Regions from separate parts of the Xenorhabdus bovienii SS-2004 genome, predicted to be linked through region 1. Evidence: riboswitches for the same ligand, from Rfam matches in the RefSeq annotation. Region 1 holds a riboswitch; each other region holds the start of a gene.

What was found. Region 1 has a riboswitch for thiamine pyrophosphate ahead of thiB (thiamine ABC transporter substrate binding subunit). Riboswitches for the same ligand answer to the same signal wherever they lie in the genome.
Region 2: it holds a riboswitch for thiamine pyrophosphate, as region 1 does, so the genes downstream of both, thiC (phosphomethylpyrimidine synthase ThiC) here and thiB (thiamine ABC transporter substrate binding subunit) in region 1, are expected to answer to the same signal.
Region 3: it holds a riboswitch for thiamine pyrophosphate, as region 1 does, so the genes downstream of both, thiD (bifunctional hydroxymethylpyrimidine kinase/phosphomethylpyrimidine kinase) here and thiB (thiamine ABC transporter substrate binding subunit) in region 1, are expected to answer to the same signal.

What each region holds. Positions count from the first base shown of each region.
Region 1 covers NC_013892.1:3,583,597-3,588,622, forward strand. The annotation lists gene thiP (thiamine/thiamine pyrophosphate ABC transporter permease ThiP) at 1-857, opposite strand, end outside; gene thiB (thiamine ABC transporter substrate binding subunit) at 833-1,846, opposite strand; TPP riboswitch at 1,920-2,023, opposite strand; gene rppH (RNA pyrophosphohydrolase) at 2,140-2,670, shown strand; gene ptsP (phosphoenolpyruvate--protein phosphotransferase) at 2,680-4,926, shown strand.
Region 2 covers NC_013892.1:3,871,911-3,876,936, reverse strand. The annotation lists gene thiE (thiamine phosphate synthase) at 1-99, opposite strand, end outside; gene thiC (phosphomethylpyrimidine synthase ThiC) at 83-2,056, opposite strand; TPP riboswitch at 2,214-2,338, opposite strand; gene XBJ1_RS17185 (HAD family hydrolase) at 2,780-3,442, opposite strand; gene nudC (NAD(+) diphosphatase) at 3,732-4,502, shown strand; gene hemE (uroporphyrinogen decarboxylase) at 4,657-5,026, shown strand, end outside.
Region 3 covers NC_013892.1:2,718,509-2,723,534, forward strand. The annotation lists gene yegQ (tRNA 5-hydroxyuridine modification protein YegQ) at 1-918, shown strand, start outside; partial or broken gene XBJ1_RS19945 (class I fructose-bisphosphate aldolase) at 1,427-1,652, shown strand; gene thiD (bifunctional hydroxymethylpyrimidine kinase/phosphomethylpyrimidine kinase) at 1,737-2,537, opposite strand; TPP riboswitch at 2,579-2,671, opposite strand; gene cspE (transcription antiterminator/RNA stability regulator CspE) at 2,792-3,001, opposite strand; gene XBJ1_RS11620 (amino acid permease) at 3,942-5,026, opposite strand, start outside.

The DNA of each region.
Region 1 (5,026 bases):
AGCCATGAATCCTGCGGATTCCGCCATTTTTGCTGGTGACCGTAACCGACAACGAGTGTGCCTTTGAGTTTTTGGCTGACCAACACCAGACCAAGACAGCAAAATAGTTGGATAAGCGCAAGCAGGGCAGCATGGCCGAGATCGTAGTCATAGTTGAGTGCCTGATAAATGGCTAGCTCTATGGTAGTTGCTGCGGGGCCACCTCCCAGTGCGAGCACGGTGGCAAAACTGGCAAAGCACAGCATGAATATCAGTGCACCGGTCGGCAGAATTTGGCGGCGCAGATAAGGCCATTCTACAAAACGAAAATGTTGCCACTCATTCATGCCAAGCTGCGCTGCGAGTTGCCGCTGCTCTACCGCAATATTTTCCAGCGATTGGAGCAGTAACCGGACTGCCATTGGCATATTGAAAAAAATATGCGCCAGTAGAATCCCTTGCAGCCCGTAAGGCGTAAAACGGTATTCAATACCCATCCATTGGGAAATATTTGCCAACCAGCCGACTCGGCCGTAAACGGTCAGTATGCCAAAGAGGGCAACCAAAACAGGGAGTACCAACGTCATGGCGCATAAGCGCAGAAACAGCATCCTGCCGGGAAAACGACGGCGATAAAGCGCTCTGGCGAGGAAAATCGCTGGCGTCACCGATAACACGGCAGACAGAAAAGCCTGCCAAAAAGTGAATCGAATGACATGCCACAAGTAACTGTCACTTAAGAACCCTTGCCAGTGGTTTTCCGGCGCATTGAACCAAAGCGCTCCAAATGCTGACAGAGCAACCACAAGTAACAGGCCGGAGGCAATCACCCCCGGCAATAACCAACCCGCAATTAACGGCTTACGGCGCTTTGCCATGTACGGATCCACTGATTACGATGTTTGGCCACATCATCTGCGCTGAATTGCAGTGGTTTTGCGGGCACAGAAAGCTGCTTGAAAACCTCAGGCAGAGGAATGTCGATAACCGGATACATCCAGTTAGTCGTCGGAATTGCTTGCTGGAAGGCAGGTGAAATCATGAACTGCATGAATTTCTGCGCCAGTTTAGGTTGCTTACTTGAGACTAACTGAGCGGCGACTTCAATTTGCAGGTAATGGCCTTCGCTGAATATGGCAGCCGCATAGTTATCTTTTTTCTCTGACAGAATGTGATAGGCCGGTGATGTGGTATAGCTGAGTACCATATCTCCTTCACCTTTCAGGAACAATCCATAGGCTTCACTCCAGCCTTTGGTGACAGTCAGCGTTTTTTTGGCAACTTTCGGCCATTCCTGTACCGCTTTATCGCCATAAATATCCTGCATCCAGAGTAACAGCCCCAGGCCAGGGGTGCTGGTGCGCGGATCTTGATAAATAATCTTCCAGTTCTGGTTACTGTTGATTAATTCATCCATACTTTTGGGAGGGTGAGGTAAGGTGTTCTTGTTGTAAACAAAGGCAAAGTAACCGTAATCGTAAGGAATGAAGGTTTTGCTGTTCCATGTGACAGGCAATTTCAGTTTTGAGGTATCAATATGGCTTGGTGTAAACAACCCTGTCTGCTGGGCAGCCTGAATCAAGTTGTTATCCAGCCCTAACACAATGTCTGCTGATGTCTTTTTGCCTTCCATTCTCACGCGGTTCAGCAGGGATACTCCATCTTCCAGGGCGACGAGTTTCAGTTCACAGTTACACTCTGCTTCAAAGGCTTTTTTAATGGCAGGTCCCGGCCCCCATTCAGAAGCAAATGAATCATAAGTGTAAACTGTCAGTGTAGGCTTAGTCTGTGCCGTTTGAGCAAAGACACATGCAGAAATCAATAGCGTACTGATTGTGATAAATCTGGAAAATAAGTTTTTAAACACTTTGCTCTCCTGTTGTGATTAGCAGATAGATAAAGGATTTGAGAAAGTGCTAAATGGAAAATATTTTTATATCAATGATTAGCGTCTCAAAGTCCTACGTCGGTACTAGCCGGATCAGGTTCGACGGGTTTTTCTCAGCAATACGGTTTTACAACAGCAGCACCCCGTTGAGATGGCGGTATTGTAGAGACTTCCGCTACGGCTGCAAAGTCCAATGATATAGGTTTACCGCTTGGGATGAGTGTGAAACAATTAGCTATCTTTTCAAATTTGTTTTATCGAGAGGTAGTCTGGTGATTGATGATGATGGCTACCGCCCGAATGTAGGAATCGTAATTTGTAATCGCCAAGGGCAGGTCCTTTGGGCTCGCCGTTATGGGCAGCATTCCTGGCAGTTTCCTCAGGGGGGTATCAATCCAGGGGAATCACCAGAACAAGCGATGTATCGCGAGTTGTTCGAAGAAGTTGGTTTAAATCGCAAAGATGTACGGGTTCTCACATCTACCCGTAGCTGGCTGCGTTACAAATTACCCAAGCGTTTGGTGCGTTGGGATACAAAGCCCGTTTGTATTGGGCAGAAGCAGCGTTGGTTTTTATTACAGTTGCTTTGTAATGAAGCCGATATTAATGTGCAGCGCAGCAACGCACCCGAGTTTGATGGTTGGCGTTGGGTCAGTTATTGGTATCCTGTCAGGCAGGTGGTTTCTTTTAAACGGGATGTTTATCGCCGCGTAATGAAAGAATTCTCTTCTATTGTGATGCCAGTGCAGGAATCCGCTCCACAGCTACATTCACCTTATTTACATCGTCGCAGAAGAAGTTAGGTAACTGTTATGCTCATGCGCTTACGGGAAATTGTCGAAAAGGTTGCCATGGCAGCTAATTTGTCTGAAGCGCTTGAACTATTGGTTAATGAAACCTGTCTGGCAATGAGCACGGATGTCTGTTCTATCTATCTGGCAGATCATCAGCGGCATTGCTATTACTTGATGGCTACCCGAGGCTTAAAGAAGCCAGAGGAACGAGCGATCAGCCTGGCCTTTGATGAAGGTGTCGTTGGTGTAGTCGGGCGTTTATCTGAATTAATCAACCTCGCCGATGTGCGAGATCACCCCAGTTTTAAATATATCCCCCAAGTAAAAGAAGAAGGTCTGCGGGCTTTTTTGGGCGTACCGATTGTTTATCGTCGTCAGTTGCAAGGTGTACTGGTTGTTCAACAAAATGAACGGCGGCTATTCGATGAAAGTGAAGAGTCTTTTATGGTCACGCTGGCCATGCAATTGGCGGTTATTCTCGCTCAGGCACAAACAAAAGGGCTATTTGGTCAGTATCGTCAGACACGCATTAAGGCGCTTGCCATTTCCAGTGGTATCGTCATGGCTCAGGGTTGGCAAGATGGTTCTCAGCCATCACTTGAACAAGTTTTTGAAGCGTCCACGCTGGAATATCAGGCAGAACGTTCTCGGCTGACCGAAGCCCTTGAGCAGGCAACCGCCGAATGTCGCCGTATCAGTAAGCGTTTTACCTCCAGCTCACAGAAAGAAAGTGCCGCTATTTTTGACCTCTATTCTCATTTGCTGAATGATCCCAAACTCAAGCAGGATCTGTTTTTTTCCGTCGATAACGGGTTTGTGGCGGAGTGGGCAGTTAAAAGCGTTGTCGAAAAATATGCCGAACAGTTTGCCAGCTTGCAAGATCCCTATATGCGGGAGAGAGCTTCTGATTTGCGGGCGCTTGGGCAGCGGGTATTGTTCCATCTGGATGGTTCTTTCACAGGTGATAGCGAATGGCCAGAGCGCTTTATTCTGGTTGCCGATGAACTCAGTGCCAATTTACTGGCTGAAATGCCGCAGGAACAACTGGCTGGTGTGATTGTACGGGATGGTGCAACTCACTCTCATTCCGCAATACTGGTTCGGGCGATGGGAATACCGGCTATCATGGGAGCCGATATCCAGCCTGAATTACTGCATAATCGGATGCTAATCCTTGACGGTTATCGCGGCGAGTTTTTTGTTGAACCAGAACCACTGATTATTCAGGAATACCGACAGATTATTGAAGAAGAGCAGGTTCTCAGCGAATTAGCCGAGGGGGAGCTGAAACAAAAAGCACAACTCAAAAATGGTGAAAGAGTGCTGGTGCAGCTCAACGCAGGATTAAGCTTAAAATACGAGCAACAGATAGGTGGTAGTATTGATGGTATAGGCCTGTATCGTACTGAAATCCCTTTTATGCTGCACCGTGGTTTTCCATCAGAAGATGAGCAGAAAAACCGTTATCAAGAGATGTTGGCGCTTCTCCCAGATAAACCGGTGGTACTACGAACATTGGATATTGGTGCCGATAAACAACTGCCTTATATGCCCATCAGTGAAGAAAACCCCTGTCTTGGCTGGCGAGGAATTCGTATCACGCTGGATCAGCCGGAAATATTCCTGATTCAGCTCAGAGCGATGTTGAAAGCCAATGTGCTGATTGGTAACCTGAAAATATTGCTGCCGATGATCACCAGTATCGAAGAAATTGATGAAGCCAGAAAGTTGATCGATAGGGCGAAAGCTGAAGTTGAACAGACAATCGGCAGTACGATTACCATGCCCCAGATTGGCATTATGGTTGAAGTACCCTCCACCATTTTCTTGTTGCCGCAGTTGAAGAAACGGATTAATTTTATCTCTATTGGCACGAATGACTTAACCCAGTACCTGCTTGCAGTGGATCGCAATAATACACACGTTGCCGCTTTGTATGACAATTTGCACCCTGCGGTCATTAAGGCCTTGAAACTGGCTTTTGATGAGAGCCAGCGTGTTGGTCTTCCCGTGAGTATATGTGGAGAAATGGCGGGTTTGCCGATGGGAGCGTTAATCTTAATTGGCCTTGGTTACCGTAGCCTGAGCATGAGTGGCCGAAGCGTTCCACGCATAAAATATTTACTGCGTCATTTGGATACCAACGATCTTGAGCTGCTTATCAAAGAAATATTGAAAGCAGAAACCAGCCGGCAGGTGAAAGCCCTGTCTACTGAGTTTATGGAGGCCAATGGTCTCGGTGGTTTGGTGCGGGGGGGGATTTAGCTTATCTTGCGTAAATACTGCTCCCGTCTGAAGCAGGACGGCTCTTAATCCATTTTACTGCCTATGCTATTATTTGCGATTATTTGTCTTAAGACATACA
Region 2 (5,026 bases), 290 kb from region 1:
CCACGTCAGGGAATCCACGACGGGATAAAGCCCCAAACGGTGCACGGTTGGGGCAAAAGGGGCTTGTGGAATTGATGAGGCTTCAGGCTGATTTTTCATCGCTTATGTCCTCAGCACTGTGATACAGCTCGCTGCCATGAGCGAGGAATTCTTCTGACATCTGTTCCATGCCAGCTTCCTGTTCCAGTTTTGCTGCATAATCGCGCACGTCCTGCGTGATTTTCATGGAGCAGAATTTTGGCCCACACATAGAGCAGAAGTGAGCAACTTTGCCGGATTGCTGTGGCAGGGTTTCATCGTGATAGGCGCGGGCGGTTTCAGGATCAAGAGCCAGATTGAATTGGTCTTCCCAGCGGAATTCAAAACGTGCTTTTGACATGGCGTTATCGCGGATTTGTGCTCCGGGATGGCCTTTGGCGAGATCTGCCGCATGTGCCGAGATTTTATACGTAATCAGCCCTTGTTTTACGTCGTCTTTGTTGGGGAGACCAAGGTGTTCTTTTGGTGTGACGTAGCACAGCATTGCACAACCAAACCAGCCTATCATGGCCGCACCGATGCCGGAGGTGAAATGGTCATAACCGGGAGCGATATCGGTTGTCAGTGGCCCCAGCGTATAGAATGGCGCTTCGTGGCAATGTTCCAATTCTTCCGTCATATTGCGGCGGATTAATTGCATCGGGATATGCCCCGGTCCTTCGATCATCACCTGAACATCGTACTCCCAGGCAATTTTAGTCAACTCGCCGAGAGTATGCAGTTCGGCAAATTGCGCCTCATCATTGGCATCCTGAATTGATCCGGGACGCAGTCCATCTCCCAAAGACAGAGAAACGTCATAGGCGGCGCAGATTTCACAAATTTCGCGAAAATGGGTATAGAGGAAGCTTTCCTGATGATGGGAGAGACACCATTTTGCCATAATGGAACCTCCACGAGAGACGATGCCGGTCAGACGTTTGGCCGTCATCGGCACGTAACGTAGCAGGACGCCTGCGTGGATGGTGAAATAATCCACCCCTTGCTCGGCTTGTTCCAGTAAAGTATCGCGGAACATTTCCCATGTCAGGTTTTCTGCCACGCCGTTCACTTTTTCCAGCGCCTGATAAATTGGCACTGTACCGATAGGTACAGGACTGTTACGTAAGATCCATTCGCGGGTTTCGTGGATATAACGGCCAGTAGAGAGATCCATCACCGTATCTGCTCCCCAGCGGGTAGACCAAATCAGTTTTTCCACTTCTTCTTCAATGGAGGATGTGACGGAGGAGTTACCGATGTTGGCATTCACTTTGACCAGAAAATTGCGGCCAATAATCATCGGCTCGGATTCGGGATGGTTGATGTTGGCGGGAATAATCGCCCGGCCAGCGGCAACTTCCTGACGGACAAACTCTGGCGTGATGTTGTCCGGCAAGTTTGCACCGAAACTTTGCCCCGGATGCTGCTGGAGCAGGACTTCACTGCGGATGCGTTCACGCCCCATATTTTCTCGCAGGGCGATAAATTCCATTTCGGGTGTGACAATGCCTTGGCGTGCATAGTGCAATTGGGTGACACGCTTGCTTTGTCTGGCTTTCAATGGATGAGGAAGCTGGTTGAAGCGCAGATGATCCAGTCCGGCATCCGCAAGCCGCTGCTGGGTAAAGTCAGAACTGAGAACAGCGACTGGCTCGGTATCATTACGCTCTTCGATCCAAAGCTGACGGATTTTCTTCAAGCCAGCTCGCACATCCAGCACCGAGTCGGGATCTCCATAAGAGCCAGAGGTATCATAGATGGGCACGGGTTCGTTTTCCTCAAATTGAGGATTTTCATTGGTGCCGCCAATCAGTGTTGGTGATAACTGGATTTCACGCATCGGAACTTGAATATCTTTGCGGGAGCCGGCAAGGTAAATTCTGCGTGAGTTGGGGAAGGTAACGCCTTGAACGGAATTGATAAATTCCTGTGCTGCATCCCGTTGTGCCTTGCGTGGCCGTGCAGGATAGGTTTTGGGGGCGATATCGGCCGCAGGGATGACATCAGTAGTTGGGATAACAATATTATTAGACATAGCAAATTCCTGACTGTGTTATAGCCTGTCCATCATGCGAACGGGAGCGTTGCCTGCTGGAATGGGCTTAAGTTGAGAAAATTGCTTGTCTGGAGCTCGCAGGGAGTAATGGTTGGTGCTGAATAATATCTCTATAGAAACAGGAGGATATGTCAGCGGGGTAATTACTCTTGTTCCCTTCGCGGGTATTAGCCCGATCAGGTTCTGCGGATCCCGAATCAACGGTCTCAGCCTGTGTTCATCGTGATATACGTTGAACGCTAGGCACTCCGACAAGAAAAAAACACCTCAGAGTATAGAGCGGATTGTGAAAACTACAACCTAAAACTTACAACTTTTGTGTGAGATTAAGACTCAATTGAATTGCAATCCCTGAATTGAGCTCCATACCGTTTTGGGTGTCATAAGTTATTGCGATTTTTATTATCCATCATTTAAATAAGTATAGGAACGGATATTACTTCGTCAGAAAATCATGGTTTAATTATATTTTAATTAGGAGTGGTTTGATGGTTTTTGTATAGTGGAATAGAGGTTTTTTATTAATGAAGTGTATTATCAATTCATAATTTATTGTATTTAATTTAATATTTATTATCATGAATATCTTATATGAGAAGATTGCTATAATTTTTGGGAAAAACGTCGCTATAAAGTAATAAATAAAATAACGACGAATTTATACCCTACAATTTGAAACATATTAGATATAGAAACAAATTCTTATAACACCCAGTTCAACTGTTTCCATCCATGATTTCCAGCTTCCTTTTGCAACCGTATATCAGCATTGACAGTAAACACTTCGTTGGCAAATAAACACATCGGCAGGTCATTTATGGAATCAGTGTAAAAGGAGATATGCTGAGGTGATAAGTTTTGTTCTGTCAACCATTGTTGCAAACGTACGACTTTTCCTTCACGGAAGGTAGGGGTTCCCAAAATACTGCCCGTATAGCAGCCATTTTCCATGACCATATCAATCCCCATAGCTGTCAGCACACCCAATGCGGCCGCGACTTTTTTCACCACGAAAGAAACAGTGGCAGAAATAATAATGATAGGAATGTTCTGTTGCCGATAGATATCTAATTGTTTTTTGGCTGCGGGATAAGAGATGGGTTTAATTTTGGTTTCCACAAAATCTGTCAGCCAAATATCCACCTGTTCATGGTGTACTTGATTCAGTGACTGTAAATTGAACGCCAGATAATCGTGCATATCCAGTTTACCGGCACTGTAGTCAGCCATCATTTTCTGGTCTGCCTCGATAAAACGATGATCGGTAATAATGCCTTTTTCCCACAAATATTCCGTCCAAAGCAGGCTGGAATCCCCACAAATCAATGTATCATCCAGATCAAATACCGCAATCTGCTGTGACATAGTCATTATTCCTCAATGGTTTTTTTGAATATCGCTTCCAAAATTGTGTTTATTTCAGCTCATCGACTGACATGCCAGTGAATGATATTGCCCCAAATTTGTTGGTCAAGGAAAGTATCGATGACAGATTGGGAAATGTGAGCGTTATAACGGCCTTTCATTTCGAAATAAATAGATTTTGATATAGATTGATTAAATTAGGGCGATGTTCAGACAGGATACGACGAAAAGGAGTATCCTGTCTGATGCTGAATTTGGACACAATGTCATTGGAACTATGGTGCGGTAGATGATTCAACAAAAACTGACAGGTATGGAACGAGGCTGGTGGGTTATCAGTCTTGAGAATCTAGTTTGGCTGCCACAGGGCGAATTGCCGTCAGGGACAGCCAGACAATGGTCATTACAAGGCCATATGGCGCGGCCTATTGGTGAGTGGTTAGGCGAGACTGTGTGGCTGGTGTGCCAGAAGATGGCATCAGAGATGGCATCTCCCCGCATGGTTGTTTCTCAACACCCTAAATTGTTTCAACTGGTAGGGCGTGGCGTCCAACTGGCTGAGTTTTATCGATCACACCATTACTGCGGCTATTGTGGCCATGAAATGCAGCATAGCCAGCATGAATGGGCCTGTTTGTGCAATCATTGCCATGAACGTTATTATCCGCAAATTGCGCCCTGCGTTATTGTTGGTATCCGTCGTGATGACCATATTCTGCTGGCGCAACATCAGAGCCATCGCAATGGTATTCACACGGTGCTGGCCGGGTTTGTTGAAGTGGGAGAGATGCTGGAAGAAGCAGCACACCGCGAGGTTATGGAAGAGAGTGGGATTAAGATCCGCAACCTGCGTTATGTGGCTTCCCAGCCGTGGCCTTTCCCGCAATCATTGATGATGGGGTTTCTGGCAGATTATGACAGCGGTGAGATCCAACATGATCCCGTTGAGCTTATCAGTGCAGATTGGTATCGCTATGATGACCTTCCCTTGATCCCTCAGTCGGATACGATTGCACGCCGTTTGATCGAAGAGACGGTTGCGCTATGCCGTAACATGTGAACTGCTCTGAGATGATGAGCGAATGGCGCATGTTATTGGCAGTTGTGCCAGAAGTTCGATTTCTGGCATGTTACAATGCGTCGGTTTTTTATAGTGAAAGTTAAACCGACCGTAACCAAAGAATTTTGCGGCCAATTAATCAAGGGAGCTTGTCATGAATGAGTTGAAAAACGACCGCTATCTGCGCGCCTTATTACGCCAGCCTGTTGATGTCACACCAGTATGGATGATGCGTCAGGCGGGGCGATATTTGCCTGAATATAAAGCAACGCGGCAGGAGGCGGGAGATTTCATCTCGTTATGCAAAAACACTGAACTGGCCTGTGAAGTGACGCTCCAGCCTCTGCGTCGGTTTCCGCTGGATGCAGCAATTCTGTTTTCCGATATTTTGACTATTCCTGATGCAATGGGGCTTGGGCTGTATTTCGAAACTGGGGAAGGGCCGCGTTTTCACTCTCCGATTCTCAATCATACAGATGTGGAAAAACTCCCTGTACCTGATCCGGAGATGGAGCTGGGCTATG
Region 3 (5,026 bases), 870 kb from region 1:
CAGCAAGTTCCTGATATGGAGCTTGAAGTTTTTGTTCATGGTGCACTTTGTATGGCTTATTCTGGTCGCTGTCTGTTATCAGGCTATATCAACAAACGTGATCCAAATCAGGGTACATGCACCAATGCCTGCCGCTGGGAATACAATGTGCAGGAAGGCAAGGAAGATAATGTCGGTAATATCGTTCATATGCATGATCCTATTCCGGTCAAAAAAATGGAGCCGACACTTGGGCAGGGAACGCCGACAGACAAAGTTTTCATGATTGAAGAAGCTAAACGCCCAGGCGAATATATGAGTGCTTTTGAAGATGAGCATGGCACTTATATCATGAATTCGAAAGATCTTCGTGCGATTGAGCATGTCGAAAAATTGGCCAGTATAGGGGTTCATTCACTGAAAATCGAAGGACGCACTAAATCCTTCTATTATTGTGCCCGTACTGCACAAATGTATCGCCGTGCTATTGATGATGCCGCTGCTGGCAAGCCTTTTGACTCCACTCTGATGACCACACTGGAAGGTCTGGCACACCGTGGTTACACAGAAGGGTTCCTGCGGCGCCATACTCATGACGCGTACCAGACTTATGAATACGGCTATTCAATGTCAGATACCCAGCAATTTGTCGGCGAATTCACTGGCAATCGTGTAAATGGTCTGGCTGAAGTTACCGTAAAAAATAAATTTCTGGTCGGAGATCAACTGGAACTGATGACACCATCAGGTAATATCAACTTTACGCTGGAATCTATGGCAAATAAAAAAGGCCAGGCAATTGAAGTAGCACCCGGAGATGGTCATATCGTCTATCTGCCCATTCCTGAAGAAATTATTTTGAACTATACGCTGCTTATCCGAAATTTAAAGGGAACCAATACCAGAACACCACAACCAAAGGAAATACAAGAAAAATAACCGAAAATAAATTTTTAAAGAAATTGTTCTGTTTTTTTAGAAATAGATCACATCAATGCTATTTTATTTCTCGTATTATCGAGCTTGAAAAATGAAGAACTAAAAAAGTTTTACTGTAAGACTAGGAACCACCTCCTTGGCTGGCTCAATCTCCCTTGAGCTGGCCTTTTCTTTTTATTCGGAAATAAATAAAATTCAATAAATTCAAATAGTTAAAATTAATCCCATAATAAAAATATGTTGTTTTAATTAATACTTTCTGTTTCTTCATTACAAATACCCTAACAAATAATTAATAACTCTATTTATTATAAATAAAAAAATCATCTTATGATAAATATCATTAATAATCCTTCAGTTTAGTGAAGGAAATTTTAGGAAAACTCTTTTCAAATTATTAGATTGAAGAACAATACTTATGTTTAATTTTCATCATGCCAAACCAAATGATGATTATTTAACTTAACTACCCTGCAAGATAGTTAAGTTTTAATAAGTACTGTTCTAACTGGTTCGTTATCAGCTTGCTAACTGTTATATGGGACGTGCGGGATTGATCAACTCTGGCGGTGCATCCTGAGCGACTCTGTCCGCACTGCCTTCATCAACAAACGAGCGGTGGTATGGGGCTGATTCTTGGCCGTAAGGCGTTCAAAAAATCAATGAAAGAAGGAGTAGAATTAATCCACTCGGTTCAGGATGTTTACCTCAACAAGACAGTAACCATTGCCTAACCGCACTTCTTCAACTCGCCATTTTTCATGATGGGGATATAGTTATTCCCATTATTTAATCACCATATGGCTATGATGCCACTACTACCACCATTGATGAAAATGGTGCACTGGCCCTATTCCCTTTCCAACATCCAGTGTATCCGCCTGCGCCAGTGCATTCTGCAAATAAGTTTTCGCCGCTGGCAGTGTGTTTTTCCAATCAGGATAACGGGGACGTAATGCTGCAAGCGCTGCGGAGAGCGTACAACCTGTGCCATGAGTATGTCGCGTATTGATTCTGGGAGCAGTAAAACGCCACTCTCCTTCAACAGTAAACAGCCAATCTGGACTTTCTTCATTAACCAGATGTCCCCCCTTCAGTAAAACCGCCTGACATCCCATTGAAAACAGTTCACGCCCCTGCTGCAACATTTCACCTTCCGTTTCGGCAATGTTACATTTCAGTATGGCCGCCGCTTCTGGCAAATTTGGCGTAATTAGTGAGACGTTTGGCAAGAGTTGCTCTACCATCGTAGTTATTGCTTCTGGGGATAATAAGGGATCACCACTCTTAGCCACCATAACCGTATCCAACACGATATGGGGAACAGGGTAACGATTCAGAGCTTCTGCAACTACATTGACATTAGCAACATTGGATAACATACCTATCTTGATGCTATCCATTCTGACATCAGAAAGCACCGATTCAAGCTGCTCAGCGACAAAGCGGGGATCAATGTCATAAACTGATTGGACTCCCATTGTATTTTGAGCAACCAGAGCGGTTATTACTGTTGTGCCATAGGCTCCAAGTGCGGAGAAAGTTTTTAAATCAGCCTGAATGCCGGCACCACCGCTAGGATCGGTTCCTGCGATGGTCAATGAATTAATTCTCATGATGGTGACTCCTAGCACCAGCCAAAGAAAAGCCAGTATCAGAATAGGAGATACCATGACTTCCCTACGCTGGCATTATCCAGATCAGGTAATACGGGTACTTCTCAGCTCAATCAAGAACGCCCCGAGTCAAAATAAAAAATCACTCTATTAGTAACGCAATAGAGTGATTTTTGCAATCAGTTATCGTCAAGAAGCCAAACTAATGATAAATATATTTGGTCAGTAATCAAATACCAGCCAAAATAAGTTTGTTACTATAAAGCTGTGACGTTTGCAGCCGCAGGACCTTTAGGACCATTCTGAATTTCGAACTCAACTTGTTGGCCTTCAGACAATGTTTTAAACCCATCGTTCATAATTGCAGAAAAATGTACAAATACATCTTTGCTACCATCAGCTGGAGTAATAAAACCAAAACCTTTAGACTCGTTGAACCACTTCACAATACCAGTGATTTTTGCCATTTCAAAAATTTCCTTTGAATCGCTTTATTCGCCGATTGACATAAAAATAAACAAACCCATATTCGTCGCTGTTATTCATTAACAGAACCAATACTTCGTTTACCCATGTGTTTTATCACATACTCTTTATATAATCGCAAGCCATTTTTTTCAGGGGCTGAACCCAACGCACACATTTAAAACCCTTAACAACTGTTCCTGTTTTTAAATTACTAAAAAGTCCATAAATAACACAACAATATGAATTTATGTAAAAATAAAATTTTAACCCCAGGAAACCAATTTAAATAATCTAATACTTTATGCTGTTTTTCACACCTATTATGAAGCACACCAGAGATTTATAATTTCCAAAAAATATTTCAGATAACAATAAAAATTATGACTAACTTCATTTCAAGGCTGGTATATACAATATAATTATTTTAAACATAACTAAGTTATATTTTATTTATCCTTTATTAAATATTATTCAATCCTAATATGGAGCCATATTCATCCACTATTCTATTAGAGCAATATTTTATTTCATAAAGCTTACAGCGTGTGGATATCAGGCACTTTGGATAGTTTCAGAATCAGAATCAGAATGGGATTGGGATTGACATTAAATGTCACAGCAAATAATAATTATTATATCCCCCTCCTCTTGCCATTACCGATTTTTTATCGAATATAACAGGCTGTCATTTTAGTCAACTTATATTTCCGGGACCTACAATAGCAGGAATATGCTTTTTGGCTGGCTACGCTGGCAATGGTGATACAAGATAACTGAACGGAGAAGTTAGACTGAGTGGTACACATTATGTTACGCAAATTCTACTTCCTGTATCATTTCCCTGCTGAATATGATACTGGCTATAGGAAGTTTAATAAAACTAATCATAAGACCAGCCGGAAATAGATCCGGCTGGAAGAATACTGAACAAATTTACCGTTAGATAACTCGCACCTTTGCCTTTTTAGCCTTGGAAAACAAGTAGCCTCCCCATAACATGCCAATCCAGAACGGCATCAGGATAACTGAGATACGTATTTCCGGTGTCATCAGAATAATGACGAGAATGAATGCAAGGAATATTAAGCACAAATAGTTACCGAATGGATACCAAAATGCCTGAAACTTCGTCTTAATTCCTTCTGCATTTTTTGCAGTTCGGAATTTCAGATGTGCCAGACAGATCATGATCCAGTTAATGACCAACGTTGTCACTACCAACGCCATCAACAGTTCAAATGCTTTTCCGGGCATAATATAGTTAACCAGCACCCCTATAGATGTTGCCAATGCTGACAATCCTATTGATAAAACAGGTACACTGCGCTGATTAACTTTTGTCAGGATGCGAGGAGCATTACCCTGTTTTGCCAAACCATACAGCATCCGGCTGTTACAGTACACGCCACTGTTATAAACAGATAATGCCGCCGTTAATACAACCACATTCAGGATATTAGACACCCAAAAGTTATCCAAGTGATCGAAAATCAAAACAAATGGGCTGCCGCCTTCGACCACATTCATCCATGGGTAAAGCGAAAGCAGAATAGACAATGAACCAATATAAAACAGCAGGATTCGATAAACGACCTGATTAGTTGCCTTTGGAATATTTTTTTCAGGATCTTCAGCTTCTGCCGCAGTAATCCCGACCATTTCCAGCCCACCAAATGAAAACATGATCACAGCCATCGCCATAATCAGACCGGAAACCCCGTTTGGCATAAACCCGCCATACTGCCATAAATTGGTTACACTAGCCTGTGGCCCGCCAGTGCCGCTGATGAGCAAATAAGCCCCAAAGATAATCATGCCAATAATGGCAGTAACTTTGATGATAGAAAACCAGAATTCCGTTTCACCATATAACCGGACATTAATCAGGTTAATGGCATTAATCAGCACAAAGAATATTGCAGCGGAAATCCATGTTGGGATTTCCGGCCACCAATAATGAATATACATGCCGACTGCCGTCAATTCTGCCATTCCGACAAGAATGAACATTGCCCAGTAATTCC